One region of the Streptomyces sp. NPDC002054 genome, then DNA from elsewhere that is predicted to be linked to it. Evidence: riboswitches for the same ligand, from Rfam matches in the RefSeq annotation. Region 1 holds a riboswitch; each other region holds the start of a gene.
The links. A riboswitch is a leader RNA that binds a small molecule or an ion and turns the genes downstream of it on or off. The one in region 1 is predicted to bind cyclic di-AMP.
Positions count from the first base shown of each region.

Region 2: linked by a shared signal. The riboswitch ahead of ABT123_RS05550 (transglycosylase family protein) and the one ahead of ABT123_RS03725 (M23 family metallopeptidase) in region 1 are both predicted to bind cyclic di-AMP.
Region 3: linked by a shared signal. The riboswitch ahead of ABT123_RS18205 (M23 family metallopeptidase) and the one ahead of ABT123_RS03725 (M23 family metallopeptidase) in region 1 are both predicted to bind cyclic di-AMP.

Region 1 is NZ_JBEOXT010000003.1:114,158-124,089, reverse strand. Features, by position in the region: gene ABT123_RS03750 (alkaline phosphatase family protein) at 1-285, opposite strand, end outside; gene ABT123_RS03745 (DUF5998 family protein) at 285-890, opposite strand; gene ABT123_RS03740 (bifunctional acetate--CoA ligase family protein/GNAT family N-acetyltransferase) at 942-3,851, opposite strand; gene ABT123_RS03735 (HPr family phosphocarrier protein) at 4,047-4,328, shown strand; gene ABT123_RS03730 (GntR family transcriptional regulator) at 4,521-5,210, opposite strand; gene ABT123_RS03725 (M23 family metallopeptidase) at 5,373-6,170, opposite strand; cyclic di-AMP (ydaO/yuaA leader) riboswitch at 6,183-6,342, opposite strand; gene ABT123_RS03720 (M16 family metallopeptidase) at 6,594-7,976, opposite strand; gene ABT123_RS03715 (M16 family metallopeptidase) at 7,997-9,361, opposite strand; gene ABT123_RS03710 (DNA gyrase/topoisomerase IV subunit A) at 9,615-9,932, shown strand, end outside.
Region 2 is NZ_JBEOXT010000004.1:208,228-218,159, reverse strand. Features, by position in the region: gene ABT123_RS05580 (class I SAM-dependent methyltransferase) at 1-271, opposite strand, end outside; gene ABT123_RS05575 (NAD(P)/FAD-dependent oxidoreductase) at 449-1,831, opposite strand; gene ABT123_RS05570 (Ppx/GppA phosphatase family protein) at 2,213-3,154, opposite strand; gene ABT123_RS05565 (DUF501 domain-containing protein) at 3,151-3,717, opposite strand; gene ABT123_RS05560 (FtsB family cell division protein) at 3,770-4,252, opposite strand; gene eno (phosphopyruvate hydratase) at 4,344-5,630, opposite strand; gene ABT123_RS05550 (transglycosylase family protein) at 5,893-6,627, opposite strand; cyclic di-AMP (ydaO/yuaA leader) riboswitch at 6,631-6,808, opposite strand; gene ABT123_RS05545 (LysM peptidoglycan-binding domain-containing protein) at 7,085-8,236, opposite strand; gene ABT123_RS05540 (cytochrome P450 family protein) at 8,383-9,660, opposite strand; gene ABT123_RS05535 (globin domain-containing protein) at 9,776-9,932, shown strand, end outside.
Region 3 is NZ_JBEOXT010000017.1:133,042-142,973, forward strand. Features, by position in the region: gene ABT123_RS18185 (hypothetical protein) at 1-214, shown strand, start outside; gene ABT123_RS18190 (leucine-rich repeat domain-containing protein) at 183-899, opposite strand; gene ABT123_RS18195 (MBL fold metallo-hydrolase) at 1,930-3,123, opposite strand; gene ABT123_RS18200 (SGNH/GDSL hydrolase family protein) at 3,228-4,025, opposite strand; gene ABT123_RS18205 (M23 family metallopeptidase) at 4,179-5,249, opposite strand; cyclic di-AMP (ydaO/yuaA leader) riboswitch at 5,252-5,444, opposite strand; gene ABT123_RS18210 (tyrosine-protein phosphatase) at 5,696-6,502, shown strand; gene ABT123_RS18215 (aspartate aminotransferase family protein) at 6,532-7,914, opposite strand; gene hpnH (adenosyl-hopene transferase HpnH) at 7,911-8,939, opposite strand; gene ABT123_RS18225 (phosphorylase family protein) at 8,945-9,634, opposite strand; gene shc (squalene--hopene cyclase) at 9,634-9,932, opposite strand, start outside.

The DNA of each region.
Region 1 (9,932 bases):
CCGGCCGGTGCCGCCGCGCGAGGTGGGGAGGAGGGAGGTGAGGTACGGGGCCTCGTCCGGGTGGGCCTTGATCTGCTCCCAGCCGAGCCCGTCGATCAGGAACACGCAGTTCCGGTCGGCCGGGGTGAGTTCCGCGAGGGTTGCGGAGAACCCCGGTACGCCCTGGCCGGCCACGAGGGTGGGCAGCAGATCGGCGAGCGAGCCGGTGCCGTACTCGGGGACCGGGGCGCCGCCGAGGTCCAGCAGTTCCGGATCGTGCCAGTCCTGCGCGGGCGAATACGTCATCAGCGGGCGGTACCCGATCCGGCCGCAGTCGCCGCGGTGGCCTCGCTCAGCGCCTGGGCGAAGAGCAGGGTCTGGCGGACCGCCTCCGGGCCGTCGCCGGCCTCGCTGACCCGCAAGCTCAGGTCGTCGGCGGTGGAGTTGCCGGTGTAGCCGTGGTCGGAATCGCAGTTCGGGTCGCCGCAGGCGGCGGGCTCCAGGTCGATGCGGGAGACGGCGCCCCAGCCGATGGTGAGGACGACCTCACGGGGCAGGGTGCCGGGCGTGTACGACTCCGGGTTGGCGACGACGCGGCTGAGCACCACCGAGGAGATCCCGGCGAGCTTGACCGACTCGGTCGAGGTGGTCGCGTACGGGGACGGGGATCCGGCGTCGGCGGCCTGCTCGTCGGTGTGGCTCACGATGAACCGGTTGCCGGTCAGGACCAGCACGGTGACATGCCGGCGGACCTCGTTGGAGTCGAAGGTGGTCTCCTGGTGGACCAGGTACGACGAGATCGGCTCGCCGCCCACCGCGGCCTCCACGGCCTCGGCCACGAGGGCCGGGTAGTAGCCGCTGCGCTCGATCGCCGCGCGCAGCCCCTGGGTCGTCGTACCGGATTTCGCCATGAGGTCCATCCTAAGGCCCGTGACGACTCCCCCGGCCTCGCCGTGCGCGGCTCAGTAGCTGGGGAGGGTGCGCGGGCCGAGGTCGGTACGGGCCGGCGGGTGGGCGATGCGGACGGTGGCGCTCAATACGGAGAGGCCCTCGGTGGCGACCACCACCGGCTCGAGCGTGACTCCGACCACTTCCGGGTGGTCGTCGACCAGCCGGGACAGCCGCAGCAGCAGTTCCTCCAGGGCGGGCGTGTCCACGGGGGCACTGCCCCGCCAGCCGAACAGCAGGGGGGCGGTCCGGATGGAGCGGATGAGTTCGGCAGCGTCCCGTGCGGTGGCGGGGACGAGCCGGTGGGCGGTGTCGCCGAGGAGCTCGGAGGCGACCCCGGCGAGACCGAAGGAGAGGACCGCGCCGGCGGCGGGGTCGATCACGGAGCGGATGACGGTGTCGACCCCGCGCGGGACCATCGCCTGGACCACGGGCTGGAGCTCGGCGGGCTTGCCGAGGGCCTCGGTCAGCTCCTCGTACGACCGGCGCAGCTCCGCCTCGGTGGTGATGTCCAGCCGTACGCCGCCCAGGTCGGCGCGGTGGCGCAGGTGCGGGGCGGTGGTCTTGAGGGCCACCGGGTAGCCGAGCCGGCGGGCTCCCTCGGCGGCGGCGTCGGGGGTGGGCCCGGGGAGGGTGGGCAGGACGGTGATCCCGTAGCGGGCCAGCAGCTCGCGGGCGTCGGTGTCCGTCAGGGTGACGGCCTCGGAGCCGGCGACCGGGCGGAGCAGGCCGGCCAGCTGGGCGGCGGCCCCGGCCTCGTCGATGTCCTCGTATTCGGGCACGCTGCCGGCCTCGGCGTTGGCGCGGCGCCAGTCGGCGTACCGGACGGCCTGGGCGAGGGCCCGGACGGCCCGCTCGGCGGCGGGGTAGGCGGGGATCCGCGCGGGACCGGCAGGTGCGGGCGACGCAAGCCCGGCCGACCCGGCTGCACCTGCTGCACCCGCTGCACCCGCTGGACCGGTTCCGGGCGCGGCCGGGGGCCGGAGGGCCGGGTCTGCGGAGTGCGGGGCCGGGTCCGGGTTCGGGGCCAGGTCCGGGGCCGGGGACGCCGGGGGGCGGGGGCCTGAACCGCCGCTTCGCGCGGCGGACAGGGCATCCGCCAGCTCGCCCAGTTCCACATGGACCACCAGGACCGGCTTGGCCGGCCCGGCCGCGACCGCCGCCCGCAGTGCCTCCGCGAGGTCGTCGGCGAGGCCGGGCTCCCCCACCGAGGGGATGGCGGTGACCACGACCGCGTCGTTGGCCTCGTCCGCCAGCGCCCGGGTGAGGGCGTCCTGGAAGTCGGCGGGGGTGGCGTCCGTGGTCAGGTCGAGTGGCGGGTGCGGGCGCAGCCGCTCCGAGAGGCAGGCGTCGTACGTGAGCACGCCGAGCGACTCGGAGTTGCCGAGGATGCCGACGCGCGGGCCGGCCGGCAGCGGCTGGGAGGCCAGCAGCAGGCCCGCGTCCACCAGTTCGGTGACCGTGTCCACGCGGATCACGCCCGCCTGCCGGAGCAGGGCCGAGACGGTGGCGTCGGGCAGCCGGGTGCCGGGCACCGCATGTCCGGCGGGGGTGGCTCCGCTGTGCCGGCCGCCCTTCGCGACGACCACCGGCTTCACGGCGGAGGTGCGGCGCGCGAGCCGGGTGAACTTCCGCGGGTTGCCGAGGGTTTCGAGGTACAGCAGGGCCACGTCGGTGTCGGGGTCCTCGTACCAGTACTGGAGGATGTCGTTGCCCGAGACGTCCGCGCGGTTGCCGGCCGAGACGAAGGAGGACAGGCCTTCGCCGCGCCGCAGCAGACCGGAGAGCAGGGCGATCCCGATGGCGCCGGACTGGGTGAACAGGCCGATACGGCCGCGGGCGGGCGCGGGGGCGGGAGTGAGGGAGGCGTTCAGGCTCACCTCGGGTGAGGTGTTGATCACGCCGTAGGCGTTGGGGCCGATGATCCGCATGCCGTACGACCGGGCCTGGCGCACCAGTTCGCGCTGCCGGTCGAGGCCCTCGGGCCCGCTCTCCCCGTAGCCGGCGGAGAGGACCACCAGGCCCTGGACGCCGTGTTCGCCGCAGGCCGCGACTGCTTCGGGGACCCGCTCGGCGGGGACGGCGACCACGGCGAGGTCGACCGGGGCTCCGATGTCGGTGAGGGTCCGGTAGGCGCGGACCCCTTCGAGGAGGTCGCCGGCTATGCCGGGGGCGAGCGCGTGGTTCACGGCGTACAGGTGGCCGCGGAAGCCGCTGTCGCGCAGGTTGCGGAGGGCGGCGGCGCCGACGCCGGCACCGGACCGGCTGACTCCGATCACCGCGACCGAGCCGGGGGCGAGCAGCCGCTGCACCGAGCGGGCCTCGGCCCGCTGCTCGCGGGCGCGCTGGACGGCGAGGGATTCCGCAGTGGGTTCGAGGTCGAGGGTGAGGTGGACGGATCCGTCCTCGAAGGTGCGGCGCTGCTGGTAGCCGACGTCCTTGAACACCTTGATCATCTTGCTGTTGGCGGGCAGCACCTCGGCGACGAAGCGGCGGATGCCGCGTTCGCGGGCCACCGCGCCGATGTGTTCGAGGAGGGCGGAGGCGACTCCGCGGCCCTGGTGCGCGTCCTGGACGAGGAAGGCGACCTCGGCCTGGTCGGCGGTACCGGAGGCGGGGCGGCCGTCGGGGCCGGTCCGGTCGTAGCGGACGGTGCCGATGAACTCCCCGCCGATGGTGGCGGCGAGGCCGACCCGGTCCACGTAGTCGTGGTGCGTGAAGCGGTACACGTCGCGGTCGGAGAGCCGGGGATGGGGAGCGAAGAAGCGGTAGTACTTCGACTCGTCCGAGACCTGTTCGTAGAAGCTGACCAGCCGGCCGGCGTCCTCGGTGGTGATGGGCCTGATCCGGGCGGTGCCGCCGTCGCGCAGTACGACGTCCGCTTCCCAGTGGGCCGGGTACGAAGGATCCGACGCGGTGGTCATGGCCTGATCCTACGGCCCGAACGGGCCGGGGAGCGCTCGCGCGGCGCGTTAGGCGGGTAGGGGCAAATCGGTGCAAGCTGGGGAAGGCCGAACGGCAGAAGACTCGGGCCGAAGGTCGGTCGGAGGTCGGTCGGAGCATTCCGGGCGTCGTGAGAGACTGGTCTAGACAACCGTAAGAACCTGAAGGGCATCACCATGGCAGAGCGCCGCGTCAACGTCGGCTGGGCCGAGGGCCTGCACGCTCGTCCCGCCTCGATCTTCGTCCGTGCGGCGACCGCTTCCGGCGTCCCGGTGACCATCTCGAAGGTGGACGGCAACCCCGTCAACGCCGGTTCCATGCTCGCGGTGCTGGGCCTGGGCGCCCAGGGCGGCGAGGAGATCATCCTCGCGTCGGAGGCCGAGGGCGCGGAGGTGGCGCTCGACCGCCTGGCGAAGCTGGTCGCGGAGGGTCTCGAGGAACTTCCCGAGACGGTCTGACCCTTCGGGTTCGTCCCGAGTCGTGCACACGTGGCGGAGCCGCGGCCCCGGAGGACGGGGGCCGCGGCTCCGATCGTTTTCCCCGCTTCCGCAATTCCGGATTACGGGCAACGGGGAATTCCGGCCGATGCCGAATTCACACCCGGCTCACACCCGGGCGGTAATACACCCGCTCTTTGTATACGGCTTCTGTTAATGCCGGCCGCTCGACATGTTTACGGCAGGTTGCGAAGTCCTCACCGGTCCGGCGCCCGACCTCCGCCCCCTCATCCGGTGCGCCTCGGCGGCCCGCTCCGCATGCGCCGCGGTCAGCGCCCGGGCCCGTTCCGCGTCGCCGCGGGCCACCGCGTCCACGATCGCCCCGTGCTCGGCCCAGGACTCCACCGGCTGGGCGGGCACCTGCACCGCGTACATCCAGGCCACCTTGTGCCGGAGCTGGGTGAGCAGGGCGATCAGCCCGGGGCTGCCGGAGGCCTGGGCCAGGGTCTCGTGGAACCAGCCTCCCAGGGCCCGCAGATCCTCGCCCTGGCCCTGCCGGGCCCGCTCCCGGCCCAGCCGGACCAGGCCGCGGAGCACCTTGAGGTGCGCGTCCGTGCGGCGCCGGGCCGCCCGCGCGGCGGCCAGCGGCTCCAGCAGCATCCGGAGCTCCAGCAGGTCGGCCGCCTCCTGCTCGGTCGGCTCGGCCACGCAGGCGCCCGCGTGCCGCCGGGTGGTGACGAAGCCCTCGGACTCCAGCGTGCGCAGCGCCTCGCGCACCGGGACCCGGGAGACCCCGTACCGGCGGGCCAGAAGTTCCTCGGTGAGTCTGCTCCCGGGCTCGAAGACTCCGGTGACGATATCGTCGCGGATTGCCGTACACACCGCGTGCGCAGGAATACGCAAGACCGGACCTCCGCTTAATGCTGGTGTCATTGTCCCGACTCTATTGCAGCACACGATTATTTCCGAGCGGAGACGGAAAACAAAAGAAGAAAACCCCCGGGCTCGGTGAGCCGGGGGTCTTCTTCGATGCTGCGGGTGCTGCGGGCCTGAGTCAGACCAGAGTCAGATGCTGACGCCGTGACTGCGCAGGTAGGTGATCGGGTTGATGTCCGAGCCGTAGTCCGCGCCGGTCCGGGCCTCGAAGTGCAGGTGCGGGCCGCTGGAGTTGCCGGTGGACCCGGACAGGCCGATCTGCTGGCCCGGGGTGACCTGCTGTCCCTTGGAGACGCTCAGGGAGAGGAGGTGGCCGTACTGGGTGTAGGTGCCGTCGGCGTGCTTGATGACGACGTTGTTGCCGTACGCGCCGCCCCAGCCGGCCTCGACGACCGTGCCGAGACCCACCGAGCGGACCACGGTGCCGGAGTCCGCGTGGAAGTCGATGCCGGTGTGGCTGCCGGAGGACCACATGCCGCCGCCGGCCTTGTACTGGGTGGAGACGTACGAGTCGCCCAGCGGGGAGACGAAGGTGTTCAGCCGCTTGCGCTCGGCCTCGCGCTCGGCGCGCTCCTTGGCTTCGCGCTCGGCCTTCGCCTTCGCCTCGGCCAGACGCTTCGCCTCGGCGGCCCGCTGCTGCGCCTCGGCCTCGGCCTGCGCCTTGGCGGCGGCAGCGTCGGCGGCGTGCTGCTGGGCCGCGGCCTGGGTCTCGATGTCGCCGGCCAGGTCGTCGCCGACCACGACGGCGTTGAGACCGGTGTCGAGATTCGCGTGATCGTTGTCCGCGGCGAAGGCCGGAGCTGCGAAGGAGCCGACGACACCGGTGGTGGCGAGGGCTGCGATCCCGGCTATGCCGGCGGTCTTCTTGCTCAGACGGCTGGAACCACGGTGCTTGCCGGAACCGGCGGCACGACTGCCGAACGCCATGAAGGGGCTGATCCTTTCCTTCCCTCTCGCCTACCGGGTTAGCTGACGGGTTCGGAGCAGGAAGGTCTCCTACGGCCCCCCTCTGGCGAGGCGGACCGATTCACCCCAGGGACTGATGTGGGTCCCCGGCTCCCCAGGCTCGCGCCTGACGGGGACTCGGCGATTGCTGCCCGGTGCCGCGGGTGCGGCGGTTACAGCTGACGGGCAGCGGGACCGACGCTAGGCGGATCATCAGTCAATCGCCAAACAGACGCGCCTTTTTGTTGCGTACGCCACACGGCATACGGGGAACCACTCCACTTAATCGGACATTAGGCGAGCAAAAGGGGTCTTGGCGGATGAACCACCAAGACCCCGTGCCAGACCCCATGCCGGAACCCGTACCTCCGGACGCCGTCCGGAGGCCAGTTGACGACCGTACGGTCAGTTGGCGACCACGGTGACCTCACCGATGCCGAGCGCCCGCACCGGGGCCTCGATCTGTGCCGCGTCGCCCACCAGGACGGTGACCAGACGGTCCACCGGGAAGGCGCTGACCACCGCCGAAGTCGCCTCCACCGTGCCGGTTTCGGCCATCCGCGCGTAGAACTCCGCCTGGAAGTCGTCCGGGAGCTGCTGCTCGACCTGGTCGGCGAGGGTGCCCGCGACGGAGGCGGCCATCTCGAACTTCAGCGGGGCCACGCCCACCAAGTTCTGAACCGCCACGTCCCGTTCGGCATCGGTCAGGCCGCCCTCCGCCAGCGTCCGCAGCACCTTCCAGAGGTCTTCCAGCGCCGGACCGGTGTTCGGGGTGTCCACCGAGCCGCTGATGGCGAGCATGGACGCGCCGGTGGCACCTTCCGGAGCCGTCGGGGCGGTGGAGCGCAGCACCTGCCCGAAGGAGCGGACGCCGTAGGTGTAGCCCTTCTCCTCGCGCAGCACCCGGTCCAGGCGGGAGGTGAGGGTGCCGCCCAGGCAGTACGTGCCGAGCACCTGCGGCACCCAGACGCGGTCGTGCCGGTCCGGACCGATCCGGCCGATCAGCAGCTGGGTCTGGACCGCACCGGGCCGGTCCACGATGACCACCCGGCCTGTGTCGTCGGCGGTCACCGCGGTGGCCGGACGCCGCGCCGCGCTGCCGCCGGTCCAGGCGCCCAGGGTGTCCGCCAGAACGGCGTTCAGGTCCGTGCCGGCGTAGTCGCCGACGATCACCGCGGTGGCGGCTGCCGGGCGTACGTGGGCCTCGTAGAAGGCGCGTACGGCCGCGGAGTCGATCCGGGCGACGGTCTCCGCGGTGCCCTGGCGCGGCCGGGACATCCGCAGCGCGGCCGGGAAGAGCTCCTTGGACAGCTGCATGGCGGCCCGGCGCGCCGGGTTGGCCAGCTCGTGCGGGATCTCGTCGAGCCGGTTGCGGACCAGGCGGTCCACCTCCTCGTCGGCGAACGCGGGGGCGCGCAGCGCCTCGGCGAGCAGCGCGAGGGCCTTGGGCAGCCGGGAGGCCGGGACCTCCAGGGAGACCCGGACGCCCGGGTGGTCGGCATGCGCGTCGAGGGTGGCTCCGCAGCGCTCCAGCGCCGCGGCGAACTCCTCGGCGGAGTGCTTGTCGGTGCCCTCGGACAGCGCCCGGGCCATGATGGTGGCCACCCCGTCCAGGCCGGCCGGCTCGGCGTCCAGCGGGGCCTCGAGGATGATCTCGACGGCCACCACCTGCTGGCCGGGCCGGTGGCAGCGGAGCACGGTCAGGCCGTTGTCCAGGGTGCCGCGCTCGGGGGCCGGGAAGGCCCACGGGCGGGCCTCGCCGGCCTGCGGCTGCGGGTGGAAGGTCATCGTGACGGCTGCGGTGTCGCTCACTGCTCCGCCCCCTCGTTCTCGTCGTTCGCGTCGTTCGCGTCGTTCTCGCCGTCGCCGTTCTCCTCGGCCAGCGGCTCGTACACCAGCACGGCCCGGTTGTCGGGGCGCAGCCGGGCGGCGGCCACGGCCTGCACCTCCTCGGCCGTGATGTCCAGCACCCGGCCGACGGCGGTCAGCGCCAGCTGCGGGTCGCCGAACAGCACGGCGAACCGGCACAGTTCGTCGGCCCGGCCGGCCACCGTGCCCAGCCGGTCCAGCCATTCGCGCTCCAGCTGGGCCTGGGCGCGCTCCATCTCCTCCGCGGTCGGGCCCTCGGCGGCGAACCGCGCGAGCTCCTCGTCCACGGCGGCCTCGATGTCGGGCACCTCGACGCCGCCGGAGGTCTTCACGTCCAGCCAGCCCATGGAGGGGGCCCCGGCCAGCCGCAGCATGCCGAAGCCGGCCGCGACGGCCGTCTGGTCGCGGCGTACCAGACGGTTGTGGAGGCGGGAGGACTCGCCGCCGCCGAGGATGGTCAGGGCCACGTCCGCGGCGTCGCAGTCGCGGGTGCCGTCGTGGGGCAGCCGGTAGGCGGCCATCAGAGCGCGGGCCGGGACCTTCTCGACGATCTCCTCGCGCAGCTGCTCGCCGATGATGTCGGGCAGCGTGCCGTCCCGCGGCGGCTGCTTGCCGTCGTGGCCGGGAATGCTGCCGAAGTACTTCTCGATCCAGGCGAGGGTCTGCTCGGGGTCGATGTCGCCGACCACCGAGAGCACCGCGTTGTTGGGCGCGTAGTACGTGCGGAAGAAGGCGCGGGCGTCCTCCAGGGAGGCCGCGTCCAGGTCGGCCATGGAGCCGATCGGGGTGTGGTGGTACGGGTGGCCCTCCGGGTAGGCCAGGGCCGTCAGCCGCTCGAAGGCGGTGCCGTACGGAACGTTGTCGTACCGCTGGCGGCGCTCGTTCTTGACGACGTCGCGCTGGTTCTCCATGGACTCGTCGTCCAGGGCGGCCAGCAGCGAGCCCATCCGGTCCGCCTCCAGCCACAGGGCGAGCTCCACCTGGTGGGCGGGCATCGTCTCGAAGTAGTTGGTGCGCTCGAAGCTGGTGGTGCCGTTGAGGGAGCCGCCGGCACCCTGGACCAGTTCGAAGTGCCCGTTGCCCGGGACGCTCGCCGAGCCCTGGAACATCAGGTGCTCGAAGAGGTGAGCCAGACCGGTACGGCCCTTGACTTCGTGGCGCGAGCCGACGTCGTACCAGAGGCAGACCGCGGCGACCGGGGTCAGGTGGTCCTCGGAAAGCACCACGCGCAGGCCGTTGGCCAGCCGGTGCTCGGTCGCTGTCAGGCCGCCGGAGGCGGTCTGCTCGGTGGCCGTGTGACCCATGGGCATGTGGTCCCTTCGATGGCGATGCTGGGATTCCTGTCAGACCTGTCACTGTATGCAAGCGCGTCGACCCGTGGAGAAGTTCCCGGGTCACTTCCCCCGGGACTCCATCCGGGGTACCCCCAGGGTCGGAGTCGGCGTTGTCAGAGCGTGGGGCCACAATGGTCCGCGTCAGACCCAGCCCGATCAGCCCGACCAGCCCGCCCGATCAGCCCGATCAGCCCGGTCCACTTGGATAAGGAGCGCCGCAGCGATGGCCCGCCGCAGCACGAAGACCCCGCCGCCGGAGGATTTCGAGGAGAAGATCCTCGACATCGACGTCGTCGACGAAATGCAGGGCTCCTTCCTCGAGTACGCGTACTCGGTGATCTACTCCCGCGCCCTGCCGGACGCCCGGGACGGCATGAAGCCGGTGCACCGCCGGATCGTGTACCAGATGAACGAAATGGGCCTCCGCCCCGACCGCGGGTACGTCAAGTGCGCCCGCGTCGTCGGCGAGGTCATGGGCAAGCTGCATCCGCACGGCGACGCGTCGATCTACGACGCGCTGGTGCGCATGGCGCAGCCCTTC
Region 2 (9,932 bases), on a different contig from region 1:
TCGGCCGCTCCCAGAGCAGGCCCGACAGCAGGCCGAGGGCCTCGTAGAGGTCGCCGTCGATGGTCAGGTCGCCCGCGACCCACGCCCGGGCCAGCCCGAGTTCACCCGGCTTCCACAGCAGCCGGCGCAGGGCGCGGCGATGCCGGAACACCAGCACGGGGGCGCCCGGCGGGCCCGCCTCACTGGCGTCCCAGGCACGGATGCGCACGGGCAGCGGTGCACCCAGCAGGGTCTCGGCAAGAGCGGCCAGCCGCGGTGCGGCGTCGGTCATGGCGAACACCTCCACAAAGGCTCGACATTTCCGACTACCCAGCGTGGGCCTCCGGTACGCCGAAGGGGCCGCCCGCACCACGGATGGCAGGCAGCCCCTTCGGGGTTGTACAGGTCGTACAGGTCATGCAGGTCGTACCGGGTGATGCGGGACCGGGCGCTCGGGCCCGGTCCGGCGTCAGGACGCCTTGGCCTTCTCGGCCGGCGCCGGGGCGGCAGCGGCCGGAGCCGGCTTTGCAGCCTCGTAGAACTCCTCGCGCGGGGTCTCCAGCGCGCCGAGGGAGACCACCTCGCGCTTGAGGAACATGCCGAGGGTCCAGTCGGCGAAGACGCGGATCTTGCGGTTATAGGTCGGCATGGCCATGCCGTGGTAGCCACGGTGCATGTACCAGGCCAGCCGCCCCTTGAGCTTGATCTTCATCTTGCCCATGACGATCATCGCAACGCCCTTGTGGACGCCGAGACCGGCCACCGCACCCTTGTTGGAGTGCGAGTACTCCTTCTGCGGGAAGCCCCGCATGCCGGAGATGACGTTGTCGCCGAGCACCTTGGCCTGCCGCAGCGCGTGCTGGGCGTTCGGCGGGCACCAGGCGTTCTCCACGCCGGCCTTGCGGGCGGCCACGTCCGGGATCTGGGCGTTGTCGCCCGCGGCCCAGATGTAGTCGGTGCCGGTGACCTGGAGGGTCGGGGCGGCGTCGACGTGACCGCGGGGGCCGAGCGGCAGGCCGAAGCGGGCCAGCGCCGGGTTCGGCTTGACGCCGGCGGTCCAGACGATCGTGCTGGAGTCGACCTCGAGGCCGTTCTTCAGCACCACGTGGCCGTCCACGCAGGAGTCCATGGAGGTGCCGAGGTAGATCTCGATCCCACGGGACTCGAGGTGCTCCTTGCCCCAGGCGCCCAGCTTGGGGCCGACCTCGGGAAGGATCTTGTCGGCCGCGTCGACCAGGATGAAGCGCATGTCCTCGCGCTTCACGTTGGTGTAGTACTTCGCGGCGTCGCGGGCCATGTCCTCGACCTCGCCGATGGTCTCCGCGCCGGCGAAGCCGCCGCCGATGAAGACGAAGGTGAGGGCCTTGCGGCGGACGTTCTCGTCCGTCGTGGACTCGGCCTTGTCGAGCTGCTCGAGGACGTGGTTGCGCAGGCCGATGCCCTCTTCGACGCCCTTCATGCCGATGCCCTGTTCGGCGAGGCCGGGGATCGGGAAGGTGCGGGAGATGGCGCCGAGCGCGATCACCAGGTAGTCGAAGGGCAGCTCGTACGCCTCGCCGACCAGCGGCGTGACGACGGCGACCTTGCGGTCCTGGTCGATGGTGGTGACCCGGCCGGTGAGAACCTCAGCCTTGGGCAGCACGCGTCGCAGCGGGACGACAACGTGCCGCGGCGAGATGCTGCCTGCGGCCACTTCGGGGAGGAAGGGCTGGTAGGTCATGTACGACCGCGGGTCGACGACCGTGACGGTCGCCTCGCCGTAACGCATCTTCTTCATGATGCGCTTGGCTGCGTACAGGCCTACGTACCCACCTCCTACTACGAGGATCCTGGGACGCTCCGTGGTGCTCATGGAACGAGTATCCAGCACCCGGTAGAGGGACGCTCGTGAGCCCCTTCACAAGGTGAGACAGACCCTCTGCTACACTGCGCCGCCCACGTGACCCAGGTCATGGCGCGCAACGGGAACCACGGTGTAACGGGAGTCGTTGTACACCCGGTCTGAACTGGCCTCCAGGCCCTCAAGTGGACTGGACCACCGGCTTTGGCCATAACTCCGATACGGAACCCGCAGCTCCCGCCATTCGCACAAACGCGCGCACAAAAGGGGCCTGAGGGCGTCCGGAGGGCCTCTGAAGGCCCTTCCAGCGGCCCACCAGGCCCCTTTTCCTTGTGAAGAACTTCACGAAGTTCGTTCGAGCGGGGGGTCACCGACCCCCCTGTCATGTCACATTCAGGCGGCCGACCAGGCGATTCCGTCAAGAATGTCGTGCTCGGAGACCACGACCTCGGTGGCGCCGATCCGCTCCATGATGGCCAGCAGGACGAGCGCACCGGCACCGATGACGTCCACCCGGCCCGGGTGCATCACGCCGATCGCGGCGCGCTCCGCGTGGGTGGAGGTCAGCATCCGCTCGCTGATCTCGCGGACCTTCTCGTACGGGATCCGGGCGTGGTGGATCGCCGCCGAGTCGTACTCCGCGAGGCCGAGCGCGATCCCGGCGACCGTGGTCACCGAGCCGGCCAGGCCGACCAGGGTGCGGGCCTCGGCCAGCGGCACCGATTCCGCGGCCAGGTCCAGCGCCGCCTCGATGTCCGCCCGCATGGCGGCGATCTGCGCCTCGGTGGGCGGGTCGGTGACGACCCCGTCCACGACCAGGTGCCGCTCGGTCATCCGTACGCAGCCCACATCGACCGAGCGGGCGGCCCGGACGTGTTCCTCGCCGACCACGAACTCGGTGGAGCCGCCGCCGATGTCGACCACCAGGAAGGGCCGTTCCAGGTGATCGTGCGCGACGAGCTCCTTGGTGGCGCCGGTGAAGGAGAACTCCGCCTCCTGGTCCCCGGAGATCACCTCGGGCTCGACGCCCAGGATGTCCAGCACGCCCTGGACGAACACGTCCCGGTTCTCGGCGTCCCGGGAGGCGGAGGTGGCCACGAACCGCAGGCGCTCGGCGCCCAGTTCCTTGATGACCGCCGCGTACTCGCGGCAGGCCGCGAAGGTCCGCTCCAGGGCCTCCGGGGCCAGCCGGCCGGTCTTGTCGACCCCCTGGCCGAGCCGGACGATGGTCATCCGGCGGTCCAGCTCGACCAGCTCGCCCGTCTCCGGGGTGCAGTCGGCGATCAGCAGCCGGATCGAGTTCGTACCGCAGTCGATGGCGGCGACCCGGGTCACGCCTCGGACTCCGTCTTCTCGGTGTTCTCGGCGTTCCCGGCATCCCCGGCGCACGGGGTGACGCAGGCGCCCTTGGCCCACCACTCCGGCAGCATCGCCAGGGCCTCGTCACCGAACGGGTTCACACCCGGGCCGGCCGCCAGCGAGTGGCCGACCAGCACGTGCAGGCACTTCACCCGGTCGGGCATGCCGCCCGCGCTCGGGAAGCCCTCCAGCACCTCGATGGCGTCCCGGCGCTCGATGTAGTCCTCGTGCGCGGCCCGGTAGGCGGCGGCCAGCTCCGGGTCCTCGGCGAGCCGGGCCTGCATCTCCTTCATCACCCCGTTGGCCTCCAGGGTGCCGATGGCGGAGGCGGCGCGCGGGCAGGTCAGGTAGTACAGGGTCGGGAAGGGGGTGCCGTCGGGGAGGCGGGGGGCCGTCTCGACCACGTCCGGCTGCCCGCAGGGGCAGCGGTGCGCGATGGCGCGCAGCCCGCGGGGCGGGCGGCCGAGCTGCTGTTGGAACGCCTCGATGTCGGCGTCGGTCGGCTCGGTCCGTTCGGTCTGGGGCGGGGGCGTCTGCATGCCTGGAGAGGTCTCTTCTTCGTGGTTGCTCGGTCTGACTTGGTTGGCGCACTCAGTTGGCGACGGGGCGGTCGGCCTTGTCGACGCCGTCCCAGACGTTGGAGTACCAGGGGCGGTCGGCCGCTCCGTGTTCGTTGCGGCGACGCTCCTCGGCCTCGGCGGTCGGATCGATCATGGTGTAGCCGATCTCCCCGGGCTGTACGAAGTGCAGGTGTCTGCGTGCCTGCTGCTTCACATAGGCCGGGTCCTGCCAGCGGGCCTTTTCGTCGCGCAGCTCCTCGAGTCGCTGGCGCGCCTCGTCCGCGGCCCGCTGCTGCTCCGTGATCTCCGAGCGCTGGGAGACGTACTGGCGCATCGGATACGCGAGGGCGACAACCAGCGTACAGAGGACGAGCACCAGCAGTGCGGCCCTGCCGGTGAGCCGGCTGCGGCGTACCTGACGGCGCGACTGCGATCGGTAGACGTGGGCTGCGGTCCGCTCGCCGAGCTGCTTGAGCCTGGTCGCGGTGGAGAACCGATCCCGGTTCCCGGCCATGTCCCGCCTCCCCTGTGTACGCAGTACGTCCCCGCACACGGTACGGGACCGGGTGCGGGGACGTACGGAGGCTAGACCCGAGGCCGGGTGATTAGCCCTTGAAGCGCGGGAAGGCGGAGCGGCCCGCGTACACCGCGGCGTCGTCGAGGATCTCCTCGATGCGCAGCAGCTGGTTGTACTTGGCGACGCGGTCCGAGCGGGCCGGGGCGCCGGTCTTGATCTGACCGCAGTTCACGGCGACGGCGAGGTCGGCGATGGTGACGTCCTCGGTCTCGCCCGAGCGGTGCGACATCATGCACTTGAAGCCGTTGCGCTGGGCCATCTCGACGGCGTCGAGGGTCTCGGTCAGCGAACCGATCTGGTTCACCTTCACGAGCAGGGCGTTCGCGGAGCCCTCCTCGATACCGCGGGCCAGGCGCTCCGGGTTGGTGACGAACAGGTCGTCACCGACGATCTGGACGCGGGCGCCCAGCTTGTCGGTGATGACCTTCCAGCCGGCCCAGTCGTCCTCGAAGAGCGGGTCCTCGATGGAGACCAGCGGGTACGCGTCGACGAGCTCGGCGTAGTACTCGGTCATCTCGGCGGCCGAGCGGGACTGGCCCTCGAACTCGTACTTGCCGTCCTTGTAGAACTCGGACGCGGCGACGTCGAGCGCGAGCGCGATGTCCTTGCCCGGGACGTAGCCGGCCTGCTTGATGGCCTCGACGATGAGGTCGAGCGCGGCGCGGTTGGACTCCAGGTTCGGGGCGAAGCCGCCCTCGTCACCGAGACCGGTGGAGAGGCCCTTGGTGTGCAGGACCTTCTTGAGGGTGTGGTAGACCTCGGCACCCCAGCGCAGCGCCTCGGAGAAGGACTCCGCGCCGATCGGGGCAATCATGAACTCCTGGATGTCGACGTTGGAGTCGGCGTGCGACCCACCGTTGAGGATGTTCATCATCGGAACGGGCAGCAGGTGCGCGTTCGGGCCGCCGAGGTAGCGGAAGAGCGGCAGGTCCGAGGCTTCGGACGCGGCGTGCGCGACGGCGAGGGAGACGCCGAGGATGGCGTTGGCGCCGAGCGAGCCCTTGTTGTCGGTGGCGTCCAGGTCGAACATGGCCTGGTCGATCAGGCGCTGCTCGGTGGCGTCGTAGCCGACGAGCTCCGGGCCGATCTGCTCGATGACCGCGAGAACGGCCTTCTCCACGCCCTTGCCCATGTAGCGGTTGGGGTCACCGTCACGGAGCTCAATGGCCTCGAAGGCACCGGTGGAGGCGCCGGACGGGACGGCAGCACGGCCGGTGCTGCCATCGTCGAGGCCCACCTCGACCTCGACCGTGGGGTTGCCTCGGGAGTCCAGGATTTCCCGGGCTACGACGACGTCGATGGACGGCACGAGCATCTCCTTCTGGGATGTGACGCTGGGTGTGCGGTGGCGTGTGGGGCCGTGGGAGGCCCCTGCCGGTCTAGAGCCTAACCGGCTCCGGGCAGTGGGCCGGTCGACCGCCCGGGTCCTGGGACGAAAAAGGGCCCGAATACCCTCCTTACAGGACATAGGACCCTTGAATTCCGCCGGACACACCACCGCCCGGCACGTCGGGGACGCGCCGGGCGGGAGTGCTGCGCCGGGATGTGCCGGGAAGTGCCGGCCATTCAGCCGGGTGTCAGGAAAGCTTCAGCTTCTGGCCCGGGTAGATCAGATCGGCATCCGCAACGATGTCCTTGTTCAGGTCGTGCAGGTGCTGCCAGCCGCCCTGGACGCCGTTGGCGTCGGCGATGGCGCCGAGGGTGTCGCCGGCCTTGACCTCGTAGGAGCCGGTGCCGGTCTTCACGGCGAGGGGGGCGGCGGGCTTCGCGGCCGGCTTGGTGGCCGGCTTCGACGGGGCCGGGGCCTGGGAGCGCTCGGACCGGGTGGTGGTGGTCTCGGTGCGCTTGGTCTCGGTGCGCTTGGTCTCGGTCTTCGGCTTGGCCTGCTTGACCTCGGTGCCGGAGCCGTTCGAGGTGCCGGTGGAGCCGCCGGTGTACGCGGAGTTGGTCAGGCCCTTGCCGCAGTGCGGCCAGGCGCCCTTGCCCTGGCCCTTGAGGACCTTCTCGGCGACGGCTATCTGCTGGGCCTTGGAAGCCTTGTTGGCGGTGGCGGCGTACGCCTTGCCGCCGTACGCGGCCCAGGTGGAGGCGGAGAACTGCAGGCCGCCGTAGTAGCCGTTGCCGGTGTTGATGGACCAGTTGCCACCGGACTCGCACTTGGCGACGGTGTCCCACTGCGAGGCGGTGGCGGCGTTCGCGGTGCCCGCAGCCATCAGCGGGGCGGCGATCGCGGCACCGGTGACACCGGCGAGCGTGACGATCCGGGTGGCCTTGGAGGCGCGACGGTGCTTGCCCTTGCCGGAAAGCAGCATGGAACTTCTCCTCACCGACGCCTACGAGGTGAGCTGTCGGGTTCGGGCGAGTGAGTTGCCCGGCCTCGCGACCTAGCGCGTGGCTTAACCCCAAGCCATTCCCGCTGACCGTCTCTCAACGGCCGTCCGGGTCCGGCACTTACCTTGGTTCCCCCGCTCCTGCCTTCGGCGCTTGACGCGACGACTGTTCCCTCCGTCCGCCGGCAGGATTCGGCGATGCGGTCGAAGAGGCCCGCGGTGGCGAGCGATTCAGAAGGTAGACAGGTCTGCCCCGGATGTTCAACGAGCGTTTCGAGCACAAAACCGCCCCTACTTGCGCTCCCCGAAAGGGTGTTTGCGCAGGTGAGGGGCGGATTCGCGGAAGGTCACAGGGAGGACACGCCAGTTGACCGGAAGAGACGCATGTCTCACTTGCTCACAACGGACATTAGGGGCTTTCCGGTCGCCCGAACTGGCCCTATTTCTGGCTTAGATCCAGGTTCTGGCCCGGCTTGATGAGATCCGCGTCGCCCCCGATGACCTGCTCATTGGCCGCGTAGAGGGCATTCCAGCCGCCCTTGAGCCCCTTGGCGTCGGCGATGTCGCCGAGGGTGTCGCCGGCCTTCACGGTGTATGTCGGGTCCGTTTTTTCCGACTTGGCATTGGTTGCGGCGGTTTCCTCGGCGGCGGGTGCACCGCGGTGTCGTCCGGTGCCGGTGTCCGTGCCGGCCACCGGGGCGCCGCTCGGGTCGGTGACGGGCGTCGCCGGGTCGGTGGTCGCCGTGGGGCTCACCGGTGCCGTGGGGGCCGTGGGGTCGGTCGTCGGGCTGCCCGGAGTGGCCGGGGTGGTCGGCGTGCCGGGCGTGGTCGGCGCGACCGGCGGGGCGGTGGGGTCCACCGGGCCGGTCGGAGTGCCGGGCGTGGTCGGGCCGGTGGGGGTGCCCGGAGTACCCGGAGTGCCCGGGGTGGCGGGCAGGGTCGGGGTGGTGCCCGGCGCCGGCGTCTCACCGACCGGCGCGGTCGGCTTACCGGGCGCGGTGGGTGCGACCGGCGCAGTGGGCGCGGTGGGCGCGACCGGCTCGGTGGGCGGCAGCGGGGCCGGCATGACCGGCATGCCCGGGGTGAACACCCCGCCCGGCACGGCCGTCGGGTCGGAGCTGCCGGAGTCCTCCGGGCGGTCCTCCGGGCGGACCGGGGCGAGCGACCGGTCCGGCTGGGGGCCCGGCTGGCCCGGGTCCACGGCGGCGGCGGGGCCGTTGCGGGTCAGTCCGGCCGACTCCCCGCAGTGCGCCCAGGCTCCGGGCCCGTCGGCGGCCAGCACCCGCTCGGCGATGGCTATCTGCTGGGAGCGGCTGGCCAGGTCGGCGCGCGGGGCGTAGTCGAGACCGCCGGCGTCCTTCCACTGCTCCTGGGTGAACTGGAGCCCGCCGTACGCACCGCTGCCGTAGTCGGCGCTCCAGGTGCCACCGCTCTCGCACTCGGCGACCTTGTCCCAGGTGGCGGTGTCCGCCGCGCTCGCACTGGTGGCGGCGAGCAGCGGCATGGCCAGGGCGGAGCCGGTGACTCCGGCCGTGACGACGATCGCAGGGGCCTGACGGGGCCGACGATGGCGGCCGTTCCCGGAACGCATGAGGGTGGACCTTTCGCGTGACAGCGGGGAGGTCACGGAACCTAGCGCTCCTCGAACGCTTGTCACAAGTCGATGCAGCGCAGATCACGCGAAGGTCACAGCGGGGCGGCAGTGGGCACCCGGGCTGTTGACCTGCGGTCAGTTAATTAGCGGGGTGTGAAGCGAACCGGAAGCGTGCGCAGTCCACGCATGATCAGCCCGCCGCGCCAGCGCAGCGCCTCGGGCTCCACGGCGAGCTCCAGATCCGGAATCCGCGTCAGCAAAGTTGCAAGCGCTGTCTGTCCCTCCAGCCGGGCCAGCGGAGCACCCAGGCAGTAATGGATTCCGTGCCCGTATCCAAGGTGCTGATTGTCACTGCGGGAGAGGTCCAGGATGTCCGGATCGGCGAACCGGGCGGGGTCGCGGTCGGCGGCGGCGAGGACGACGAGGACCGGGTCGCCGGCCGCGATGTCCTGTCCGCCGAGCGTCAGCGGGCGGGTGGCAAACCGCCAGGTGGCCAGCTCGACCGGGCCGTCGTAGCGGAGCAGTTCCTCGACCCCGGTGGCGAGCAGTCCGGTCTCCCCGGCCGCGAGGGAGGCCTGGAGGCGGCTGCGCTGGTCCGGGTTGGCGAAGAGAGAGTGGACGCCGTTGCCGATGAGGTTCACGGTGGTCTCGAAGCCGGCGAAGAGCAGGATGAAGGCCATGGCGGCGGCCTCGTTCTCGGTCAGGTGCTCGCCGTGGTCGCTTGCCCGGATCAGACCCGAAATCAGGTCATCGCCCAGATCATCCCTTTTGCGGTGGATGAGCTCGACCAGGTAGTTCCGCATCTGCTTCACCGACCGGGCCACCCCGCCGCGCGGACCTCCGCCGTGCCGGATCATCATCCCGGCCCAGTCGCGGAAGTCGTCCTGGTCCTCCCGCGGTACGCCGAGCATCTCGCAGATGGCGTAGATGGGGAGCGGGAACGCGAACTCGTGGATGAGGTCCGCCTCGCCCCGGCCGGCGAAGTTGTCGATCAGGTGGTCGGTGAGCTCCTGGACCCGCGGGGTGAACTCGGCCACCCGGCGCGGGGTGAAGGCCTTCGACACCAGCCGCCGCAGCCGGGTGTGGTCCGGCGGGTCGATGTTGAGCAGATGGGTCATCAACTCCGCCTTGCGCTCCCCCGGAATCCCGGTCTTGCCCTTGGCGTGCGCGGGCTCCGCATGGTGCGCCGGGTTCTTGCTGAGCCGCTGGTCGGCGAGGGCCTGGCGGGCGTCGGCGTACCGGGTCACCAGCCAGGCCTCGACCCCGCTGGGCAGCTTGGTGCGGTGCACCGGGGCGTGTTCGCGCAGCCAGGCGTAGGCCGGGTACGGGTCGGTCGCGAACTCCCAGTCGAAGAGCGTGGGGGCGGCGGGGGCGGCTGCTGCGGGGGCGGCTGCTGCGGCGGTGGCGGGGTCCTCGTGCACCGTCCGACGGTATCCCGCCGCCGGGGCGCCACCCCTTATGGGTGGTTCGCCGCGGCTGTCCGCAGATCGGACAGAGCTTGACCTCACCTTGCCCGGCATTCCTACTTTCGGTTTTGTGGATGTGAGGATCTTGAAGAGCAGCTTTGCGGTGGTGGAGAGGCGGGCCGAACACGCGGTCAAGTTCTTCTACTCCCACCTGTTCTGGCACAACCCCGGACTCCGTGAGCTGTTCCCCTCCTCCTTCGAGGACATGGAGCGGCAGCGGGACCGGC
Region 3 (9,932 bases), on a different contig from region 1:
CGACAACGAGGACCGGCCCGACTTCCACCACACGATCGAGCCGCTGGAGGTGTCGGGACAACTCGTCACCTACATGTCGGAGGCGTTCTTCCCTCAACTCATGGCCGGTGACACCCCGGACCTGGTGGCGATGGAGACGGGCATCACCGCTCTCCTCACCCGGCACGAGGAGCAGACGGTTCCTACGTCAAGACGACGCAACCCCGTTGTCTGAGGAGGTCGATTAGACCTGTCTCGGGCTCAATATTGTTCCAGCGGAGGTCTAGTTTTTCGAGTGAGGGCAGTCCGGCCAGCCAGTCCGGCAGACTGCTGAGGTGGTTGCTCCGTAGGTCGAGGTGGCGGAGCAGTGGGAGCCCCGCCAGGGGCTCCGGGAATTCCGCCAGTGCGTTTTCCCGGAGGTCAAGGTGACGCAGTTCGGCCAGGTCGGCGACGGATTCCGGTAGGCACCTCAGCGCGTTGCCACGTAGCCATAGCTCGCGGAGGTTGCGAAGCCGACCGATGGTGCCAGGCAGCGCGGCCAGGTGATTGCACTGGGCACGAAGCTCCACCAGCCCGGTCATTGCGGCGGTGGTCTCCGGGAGACTGGTGAGATGGTTCTCGCCGACATTGAGGTAGCGGAGTCCGCTAAGCCGCCCCAAGGATGGGGGAAGCTCCTTCAGCTGGTTGTCGTGCAGATAGAGATACTCGGTGAGGGGCAGCTCGGTGAGTCCATCTGGTACCGAGGCAAGCTCGTTGTGCCCCAGGTCCAGTGTGTGCAGATGCCGTAGCCGTCTGATCTGTGGGGAGATGTGTTTCAACTCATTGTCCGCAAGGATCAGCACCTGGAGTTCGGTCCGCTGCCATAACGACTCTGGCAGTACCCCGAGCTTGTGCTTCCACAGGTTGAGCGTCGTTGTCACGCGGTCATCCCTTCCAGGGCTGATCGGCATCGCTGTCGTAGCTTATGTTCGGTGCCGCCGGCTTCAGGCAAGCAGAACGCGTTTCCGACGGAGTTGGAAGCCGGCGCGGCCAAACATCTGACGCTTGAGCATCTTGCGCTGCTGGAGGCGGGTTAGAGTCGCCGCGCGAGCCGCTCCGTCCGCTGACCATGACGGTCGTCGGCGAAGGGCCACCAGCGGACCAGGGCGATCGAGCGCCCGGGGCTCGCGGACCGCGTGGAGGTCGTAGCAGGCGGGTCGGCCGCCGGGTCCGAGACTGTTTCCGACCGCGCCCCGCCGGCACCCCGCCAGCCAGTTCGACTACAGAACGTTACTGGGCTGAGAGACCGTGCTGGACGCCGACGGAGCGAGGGGCGCACTGTCCAGCCACGCGAAAGCCACCTCCCCCAGCGGGCAACACAGCCCGCTTCCGGAGGCGGCTCCCTGCGTGACTGCCCGTCAGAATATCCGTCCGGCGTGCGTCACGCGTGCGTCACGTGCGTCAGATTTGCGTCAAGATATCGCCCGTAACGCACGTATTGCACATAACGCACACTCACCGAAACCGCAGGTCAGAGGCCCTTTTCGGTGGGCTCAAGGATCGCCACGCACTCCACGTGGTGGGTCATCGAGAACAGATCGAAGACGCAGATGCAGCAGCTGGGATCGGCGCCGTCGGCCAAGTCTCGGGCCAGGGCCAGCGGTCAGCCCTTGCGGACAACCCACAAGACGGCCACCCAGAGGCAGCCGGAGCCCTTGGGCGCCCGCTCAGAACGGCTCACGCACCGGGACCGGGATGATCACCAAGTGCCGGCCCGCCCGCCGTCGTACGCACGATCCGCGCGCGTACGACGACACGAGACGATCCGTTCGAGGTGGGCAAGGGCCTGAAACGTCGAGACCGCTCCTGCGGCTCAGTGCGAGGAGGCCCGTCTATGGACGGCCCGCTCGCGGTCCTCCGGCGCCAGCCTGACCCATAACCGGGCAACTTGTTCCAGCTCCGCTTCCGGCGTCACCGCTCGCCGGCAAGGTCGAGGTCTCCGGCCCGGGCGTCGCTCGACGGGAGAGCCACCGGCTTCGGGCGACGCCACGGGTGGGCGATCGGACGGGAGACCGGGCGCCACCAGGGATCCACGGGCAGCGTTCCGGCAGGCTCGAAGGGCTCGCCGGGACGCGGGAGCGCCACCGGCTGGCCGGCCTCTTCGGCGGCGTCTACCGTCCACTCCCCCGGCTCCGCCCAGGCGTGGGGGGAGAGGTTGAAGGTGCCCCAGTGGATCGGCAGCATCACTCCGTGCGGGGTCCCGCCCTGGAGGTCGAGGTGGGCGCGCATGCCCTCCTCCGGGGTCATGTGGATGTCCGGCCAGTACTCGCTGTAGGCGCCGATCTGGATCATCGTGGCGTCGAAGGGGCCGTGCGCGGCGCCGATCTCCTTGAAGCCGGGGAAGTAGCCGGTGTCCCCGCTGTGGAAGATCCGGTGCTCCTCGCCCGCGACCGCCCAGGAGGCCCAGAGGGTGTGCTGCTGGTTGCGCAGGCCGCGCCCGCAGAAGTGGCGGGCCGGAGTGGCGGTGAGCGAGAGGCCGGCGATCCTGGTGGTCTCGTTCCAGTCCAGCTCGCGGATCCGGTCCTCGGACACGCCCCAGCGCTCCAGGTGCGCGCCGACGCCCAGCGGCACCGCGAAGACGGTGTCCGTGCCGGCCAGGGCCTTGATCGTGGGCAGGTCGAGGTGGTCGTAGTGGTCGTGCGAGATCACCACCGCGTCGACCGGACCCAGCACGGCCAGCGGCACCGGCACCGGGTGCAGCCGCTTGGGGCCGGCGAAGGGGAAGGGAGAGCACCGCTCTCCCCAGACCGGGTCGAACAGCACCCGGCGCCCGTCGATCTCCGCGAGCACGCTGGAGTGGCCCATCCAGGTCAGCCGCAGGCCGCTGACCGGCGGTTTCGCCAGGTCGGCCAGGGTGGTCGGATGGACCGGGATGGGCGCGCCCGGGCTGCGGCGGAGGCGCTGCTCCTTGTGGAAGTAGATCTTCGCGAACTCGCGTTTGGAGCCGGACGGCCTGGTACGCGCCCCGACCGGGTTCTGGAAGACGCCGTCCGCGAAGTTCGGCGAGCGGCGGATCCGCTCCATCCGCTCGCCGGACGGGTCCGCGCCGAAGGCTTCGGACCGCAGCTCACGCAGCTGCTGACGCAAGGGACGGGAGCCGGTCAAGGCGCCTCCTGGGACGGTGGTGGTAGGGACGGTGTACTAGGTGTCTGCCCTTCCCAACGCACACCGAGGCCGAAGGATTCCGCTCCCGGCGCCCGTCCCCTCAGTCACAGGGGAAGCAGGTCCGGGCGCTTGGGCTCCACATGGTCTCCGGAGGACTCCCCGCGCAGCCGCCGCCCGATCCACGGGACCAGGTGTTCGCGCGCCCACTGGATGTTGTCCCGGGTGACCTCCGCGGAGCCGCGCGGCCTCAGCGGCGGCCAGGGCTGGTCGGGATCGGCGGGCACCTCGAGGCCGAGTACCTGGCCGGCCCGCAGGGCGACCCGGGTGTGGCCTTCGGGTGAGAGGTGCAGCCGGTCGTCGTCCCAGGCCCGCCGGTCCTGTACGGACTTCAGCGACCAGAGGTCGAGCACCGGGCAGTCGTACCGGTCGGCGATGGCCCGGACGTGTGCGGTGTACGTGGCCACCTTGCCCCTCAGGTGCCGGAGCACGGGCACGCCGCGGGTGTCGAAGCCGGTGGTGATCATGACCAGGCCGACGGCCCGGGTGAGGTCGGCGACCGCCGCCTCGAAGCGTTCGGCCACGTCGTCGGGGTCGCTGCCGGGCCGGATGATGTCGTTCCCGCCGGCGCAGAAGGTCACCAGGTCGGGTGCGAGCTCCTTGGCCCGCGGTACCTGCTCGGCCACGATCTGGTCGAGCAGCCGCCCCCGCACGGCGAGGTTGGCGTACCGGAAGTCGTGCTCCTCGCGGCGGTCGGCCAGCAGGACGGCCAGCCGGTCGGCCCAGCCGACGAAGGTGTCCCCCGGTCCCGGGTCCCCCACACCTTCGGTAAAGCTGTCACCGATCGCCGCGTATGAGCCAATGGTCTGGAATGTCGAGTTCGTCGTATCGTCGTCGCCTGCCACGTCGGCTTATCTTTCCCCGACACCTGTGACCTACGCGACCGTAGCCAGGGGTTGACGGACCGTGATCTTTGCCACCCGCCCGCGAGGAATACCGCCGGGGCCGGGAATCCCCCTCGGATTCCCGGCCCCGGCCTACTGGCGGACTTCAGTCCGTCAGACGCTCACACCCTTCGAGCGGAGGTAGCTCAGCGGGTTGATGTCCGAGCCGTAGTTCTTCCCGGTGCGGATCTCGAAGTGCAGGTGCGGGCCGGTGGAGTTGCCGGTGGAGCCGACGAGGCCCACCTGCTGGCCGGCGGTGACGCTCTGGCCGACCGAGACCGAGAGCTGCGACATGTGGCCGTACTGCGAGTAGTGGCCGTCGGCGTGCTTGATGATGACCTCGTTGCCGTACGAACCGGCCCAGCCGGCCGAGACCACGGTGCCGGCGCCGACCGCCTTCACGCTGGTGCCGGCCGTCGCGGCGAAGTCCACGCCGGAGTGCATGCCGCTGGACCACATGGCCCCGCTGGCCTTGTACGGGGTGGAGACGCGGGCGGTGACCGGGGCGACGAAGCCGCCGGCGGTGGCCGCACCGGAGGACTTCGTGTCAGCGGCAGAGTTCCCGGCCGGGGCGGGCTCCTGCTCGGGCGCCGGGGCCGGGGCCGCCTGCTCCTGGGCCGGGGCCGCCTGCTCGGGGGCGGGGGCTGCCTGCTCGGGGGCGGGGGCGACCTCGGCAGGCTGCTCGGGGGCCGGCGCGGCCTCGGCAGGCTGCTCCTGCGCGGCCTGGGCGTCGGCGGGAGCCTCGGCGGCGGCCTGGGCCGCACCCTGGCCCTGGCCCGGGGCGCCGACCTTCAGCTTCAGGCCCGGGTGGATCATCGACGGGTCGGAACCGACCGCCTCGCGGTTGTTGTCGTACAGCTGCTTCCAGCCGCCGCCGACCTGCCGGTCCTGGGCGATGTCCGAGAGGCAGTCGCCGGAGACCACGGTGTAGACGGAGGGAAGCTGGACCGCCTTGGGGGCGGCGGCCGGCACGGCCAGGGACTGGATCTGCGTCTGGACGGCGACCCGGGCGGCGCTCTGGGCCGCCAGCGCGGTGGGGGCCTGGGTGACGGGGAGTTCGGCGGCGTTCGCGCCGGTGGCACCCAGCAGCGGGAGCGCGAGGGCCGCACCGCCGGTGCCGGCCGCGACGAAACCGCGGGCTATCGGGCTGGACTTGGGACGGCGGTGCTTACCCTTTGCAGGCATGGCGAATTCCTCTCCGTCGCCTGCGAGGTGAGCTGTCGGGTTCGGACTGGAGATGTCCGGCAGTACATCCGATGCACATCACATGTACATCGGGTGTACGGCTTCACCCCGAGCCGTCCCGGCACAAAGATCCGGAACAGCGGCTTACCTGGTTCCCCCGCTCCTGCCGCGCACGTGAATGGTCGGGTGCGGTTTTCCGGGAGGCGGCAGGATTCGGCGTTCCACCCGGATCGGTCGTGACCGTATTCCAATTCGGGCGCACAGAACAAGCCATGAATTTGCGGTAGGAATCATGAAAGTGATGGATCACCGGAATTCCCGTCACCCTCTGTCCATTCCGGACCGGCAACACCCGTTCGGGCAAGGCAATTCGGCCACGCCGAGCCGCCACTCAACGTCACCGTATGATCCTGCTCACGAGGCATCACCGACGCGGAGGAGTTCCCGTGACGCAACAGATACCCCACCATTCGTCCACTGAGCCCGAACTGTCCGGAGTGCGCAACTTCCGTGATGTGGGCGGTTTGTCGACCTCGGATGGGCGACAGGTCAGATCGGGAGTTCTGTTCCGAAGCGGACATCTCGCACATGCCACCGAAACCGACGCAGAGTTTCTCGCCTCGCTCGGACTGCACACCATCTTCGACTTCCGGAACTCCGCCGACCACGCCTTGGAGGGACCCGACGTCACCCTGCCGGGTGTCCGGAATGTCGGCATTCCTCTCTCCGACCCGGCGGACGGCAAGGAGTTCTGGAAGATGGTCCGCGACGGCGACCTCGAGCAGCTCCGAGGACTGCTGGGCGAGGGCCGGGCGGCGGCCCGGATGACCCGGTCCTACCGGGAGATCATCCGGACCCGCACCGCCGAGCACAGCCGGGTGGTGCACGCCCTGGCCGAGGACAGCGTGCCGGCCCTGATGCACTGCGCCGCCGGCAAGGACCGCGCCGGGCTCTCCATCGCCGTCACCCTGCTCGCGCTCGGTGTGGAGCGGGAGGCGATCCTGGCGGACTACCTGGAGTCCAACGCGCCGCACCGCCGCTACCGGGTCCGCCGCAGCAGCGACTCCGCGGAAGCCCGCTCCCCCGAGGTGATGGCCCTGCTCGCCCCGCTGTTCGACGCCCGCGCCGAGTACCTGGAGGCGGCCTTCGACACCATCGGGGAGACCTGGGGCAGCGTCCCGGCGTACCTGGCCGAGGGCCTCGGGCTCAGCCCCGAGACCCTCGACCGCCTGCGCGAACGACTCCTCGACTAGCCGAAACCAGCCGTGCCCGAAGCAGGCCGTCAGCGGTTGGCGACGGCCTGCTTCACCAGGGTCCGGCCGAAGTCCCACATCAGGCCGCCGCCGCCGTGCGCCTCGTCCATGACCGCCCGGAAGGCGGTCACGAACCGGTCCACGTCCTGCTCGTCCACGACCAGCGGCGGGATCAGCTTGATCACCTCCAGGTGGTCCCCGGAGACCTGCGTGAGGATCCGGTGCCGCTGCAGCAGCGGCACCACCACCATCTGCGCGAACAGGCCCTTGCGGGCCGCCTGCAGCATGGTCCACCGGCTGCGCAGGCCCAGCGAGGACGGCCGGCCGAACTCGATGCCGATCATCAGCCCGCGCCCCCGCACCTCGTGCAGCAGCTCGTACTCGTCCACCAGGGCGGCCAGCCGCCCGCGCAGCAGGTCCCCCATCGCCCGGGCGCGGGCCACCAGGTCCTCCTGCTCCAGCACCGACAGGACCGCGAGCCCCGCCGCCATGGCCTGCGCATTGGAGCCGAAGCTGGCCGAGTGGACCAGCACCCGGTCCATGGAGGAGTAGACCTTCTTGAAGATCCAGTCCTTGCCGAGGGTGGCCCCGACCGGCACGTACCCGCCCGAGAGGGCTTTCGCCACGCAGACCAGATCCGGCTCGACGCCGCCTTCATGCTGGTACGCGTAGAAATCTCCGGTACGTCCGAGCCCGGTCTGCACCTCGTCCGCGATGAGCAGCGCCCCGTGCCGGTGGAGCAGCTCCCCGGCCGCCCGCAGGAAGCCGGGCGGGGTCTCGTGCACCCCCTTGCCCTGGATCGGCTCCACCACAAAGGCCGCCACATCGCCCTTGCGCAGTTCCCGCTCCAGCGCCGCCAGGTCGCCGAGCGGGACGGCGGTGTCCGGCAGCAGGGGTGCGAAGCCCTCGCGGAAACCGTTCTCGCCGTTGACCGAGAGGGAGCCCGTGGTGAGCCCGTGGAAGGCGTGGGCGCAGTAGAGGATTCTGGGTCGGCCGGTGACGTACCGGGCGAATTTCAGCGCGGTCTCCACGGCCTCGGTGCCGCTGTTGCCGAAGAAGACCCGGTCCAGGTGCGGGCTGTGCGCGAGCAGCTTTTCGGCGAGCAGCCCGGGCAGTGGCTGGCAGTCGAACCGGGTCAGATCGGCCAGCTGGGCGTCCAGGACGTCGTGCAGCGCCTTCCGGACGACCGGATGGTGCCGGCCCAGGCCCATCACCCCGAACCCGGCGAGCATGTCGAGGTAGTCGTTCCCCTCGGCGTCCCAGAAGTGCGCGCCCTCGGCCCGGACGTAGACCTTGTCGAAGCCGATGGTGTGCAGCATCCGGGGCAGCTGGTGGTTGAGGTGGCGGGTGTGCAGCTCGTACCGTTCCGCTCCGCGCTCGGCCAGCAGGGCCCGGAGGTCGAACTCGGTCACGACTTCTCCCGGTTCCCCGAGACCGTCTCGCGGGCGGCGCGCAGGGACTCCTTCAGCGATCCCATGGTGGCGAGGACCGCGGTGGGCTCGTATCCGCAGTGCGCCATGCAGTTGGCGCAGCGCGGGTCCTTCCCGCGGCCGTACTTCTCCCAGTCGGTGTCCTCGATGAGCTCCCGGTACGTCGGCACGTACCCGTCACTCATCAGATAGCAGGGCCGCTGCCAGCCGAACAGCGAGTAATTCGGAATGGCCCAGGCAGTGCAGGGGAAATCCGCCCGGCCTTCGAGGAAGTCCAGGAAGAGCGGGGAGTGGTTGAGCCGCCAGCGGCGCCGGTTGCCACCTGCGAACGCCTTGCGGAAGAGTTCCCTGGTCTGTTCGACGCCGAGGAAGTGTTCCTGGTCGGGGGCCTTTTCATAGGCGTAGGCGGGCGAGATCATCATTTCGTCGACGCGCAGTTCGTCGTTGAGGTAGTTGAGTACCTCGATGACGGTCTGCGGGGTGTCGGTGTTGAAGAAGGTCGAGTTGGTGGTGACCCGGAAGCCGGCCTTCTTGGCCTCCTTGATGGCCGCCACCGCCTCGTCGAATACGCCTTCCTTGGCGACCGACTCGTCGTGCCTCTCCCGCAGCCCGTCGATGTGGACGGCGAACGCGAAGTACGGGGAGGGGGTGAAGTCCGCGAGCTTCTTGCGCAGCAGCATGGCATTGGTGCAGAGGAAGACGTACTTCCTGCGAGCCACCAATTGGCGCACGATCTCGTCGATGTGCGGGTGCATCAGCGGTTCACCGCCGGCGATGGACACCATGGGTGCGCCGGATTCCAGGACGGCGCCGACCGCCTGGGCGACCGGCATCCGCTGCTTGAGCACCCCGGCAGGGTGCTGGATCTTGCCGCAGCCCTCGCACTTCAGATTGCAGGCGAAGAGCGGCTCCAGCTCGACGATGAGCGGGAACTTCTCGCGCTTGCGGAGCTTCTGTTCGAAGAGATAGGTCCCGACCCTGATGGACTGTCGCAGCGGCATGGCCATCTGGCTCACCTCCTGGGGAGCAGCGAAGAGTGGTGCCAATCGAAGAATGCGGGCAACACGGCACGGAGAACACGGAAGGCCGATATTCCACCGCGGACCGTGCCGATACGGACGAGCTCGTGCTCCGGAGCGTCCACGATCACCCGGACGGCCGCAACCGGTGGCCCTCCGGCGGGGCGGAGCAGCTCCCCCGTCGGGGACTCGCCCGGATTCCGGTTCCGGGCGGCGGCCCACAGCGTGGCGGCCGACTCCATGTCGACCGCGATGGCCCCGCCGGCCCGCAGCTCCGCGCGCTCGTGGCCGCGTACGACATGGTCGGAGCCGGTGAGGAGGCCGGTGTGGACGGTCCGGCCGGGCAGGGCCCGGGCCAGCGCCGCGGCGAGCAGCGCGGTGTCGTCGCAGCGCACGGTCCCGCGGGGGTCGCGGGTCGCCTCGGCCACCACCAGGTCCCCGGGGTGCATGCCGGGGACCAGGCCGGCACAGAATCCGGTGGCGACCACGGCCGCCCCGGCCATGCCGGGGCGGGCCAGCACCCGGTCCACCGCGCGCTCGGCGGCGCGCGGTCCCATGCCGGTACGGATGACCGTGACCGGACCGGGCGGGGCCCCGGCCCGCTCCACCGGGCCCAGGGCGAGGCGCTCGATGCCGAGGGCGCAGGCGACGAGCAGCGGCGGTCCCGGCCGGGCGGGCGGCATCAGCTGCCTCCGGGCCGGGCCGGAAGGGCCCGGCCACCGGCCTCGAACGGGTCCCCGTACAGGTACCGGCCGAGGGCGGTGAGCGGGAACACCAGTCGGTACAGGTGGTAGTTGATGGAGAAGTCCCAGGGGAATCCGGTGCCGGTGAAGTACGGCTCGTCCCAGGAACCGTCCGCCCGCTGGGTGTCCACCAGGTGGTGGATGCCGCGTTCCACCGCCTTGCCCTCGCGCTCGCCGGCCGCAAGCAGGGCGAGCAGCGCCCAGGCGGTCTGCGAGGGGGTGGAGGCGCCGCGGCCGG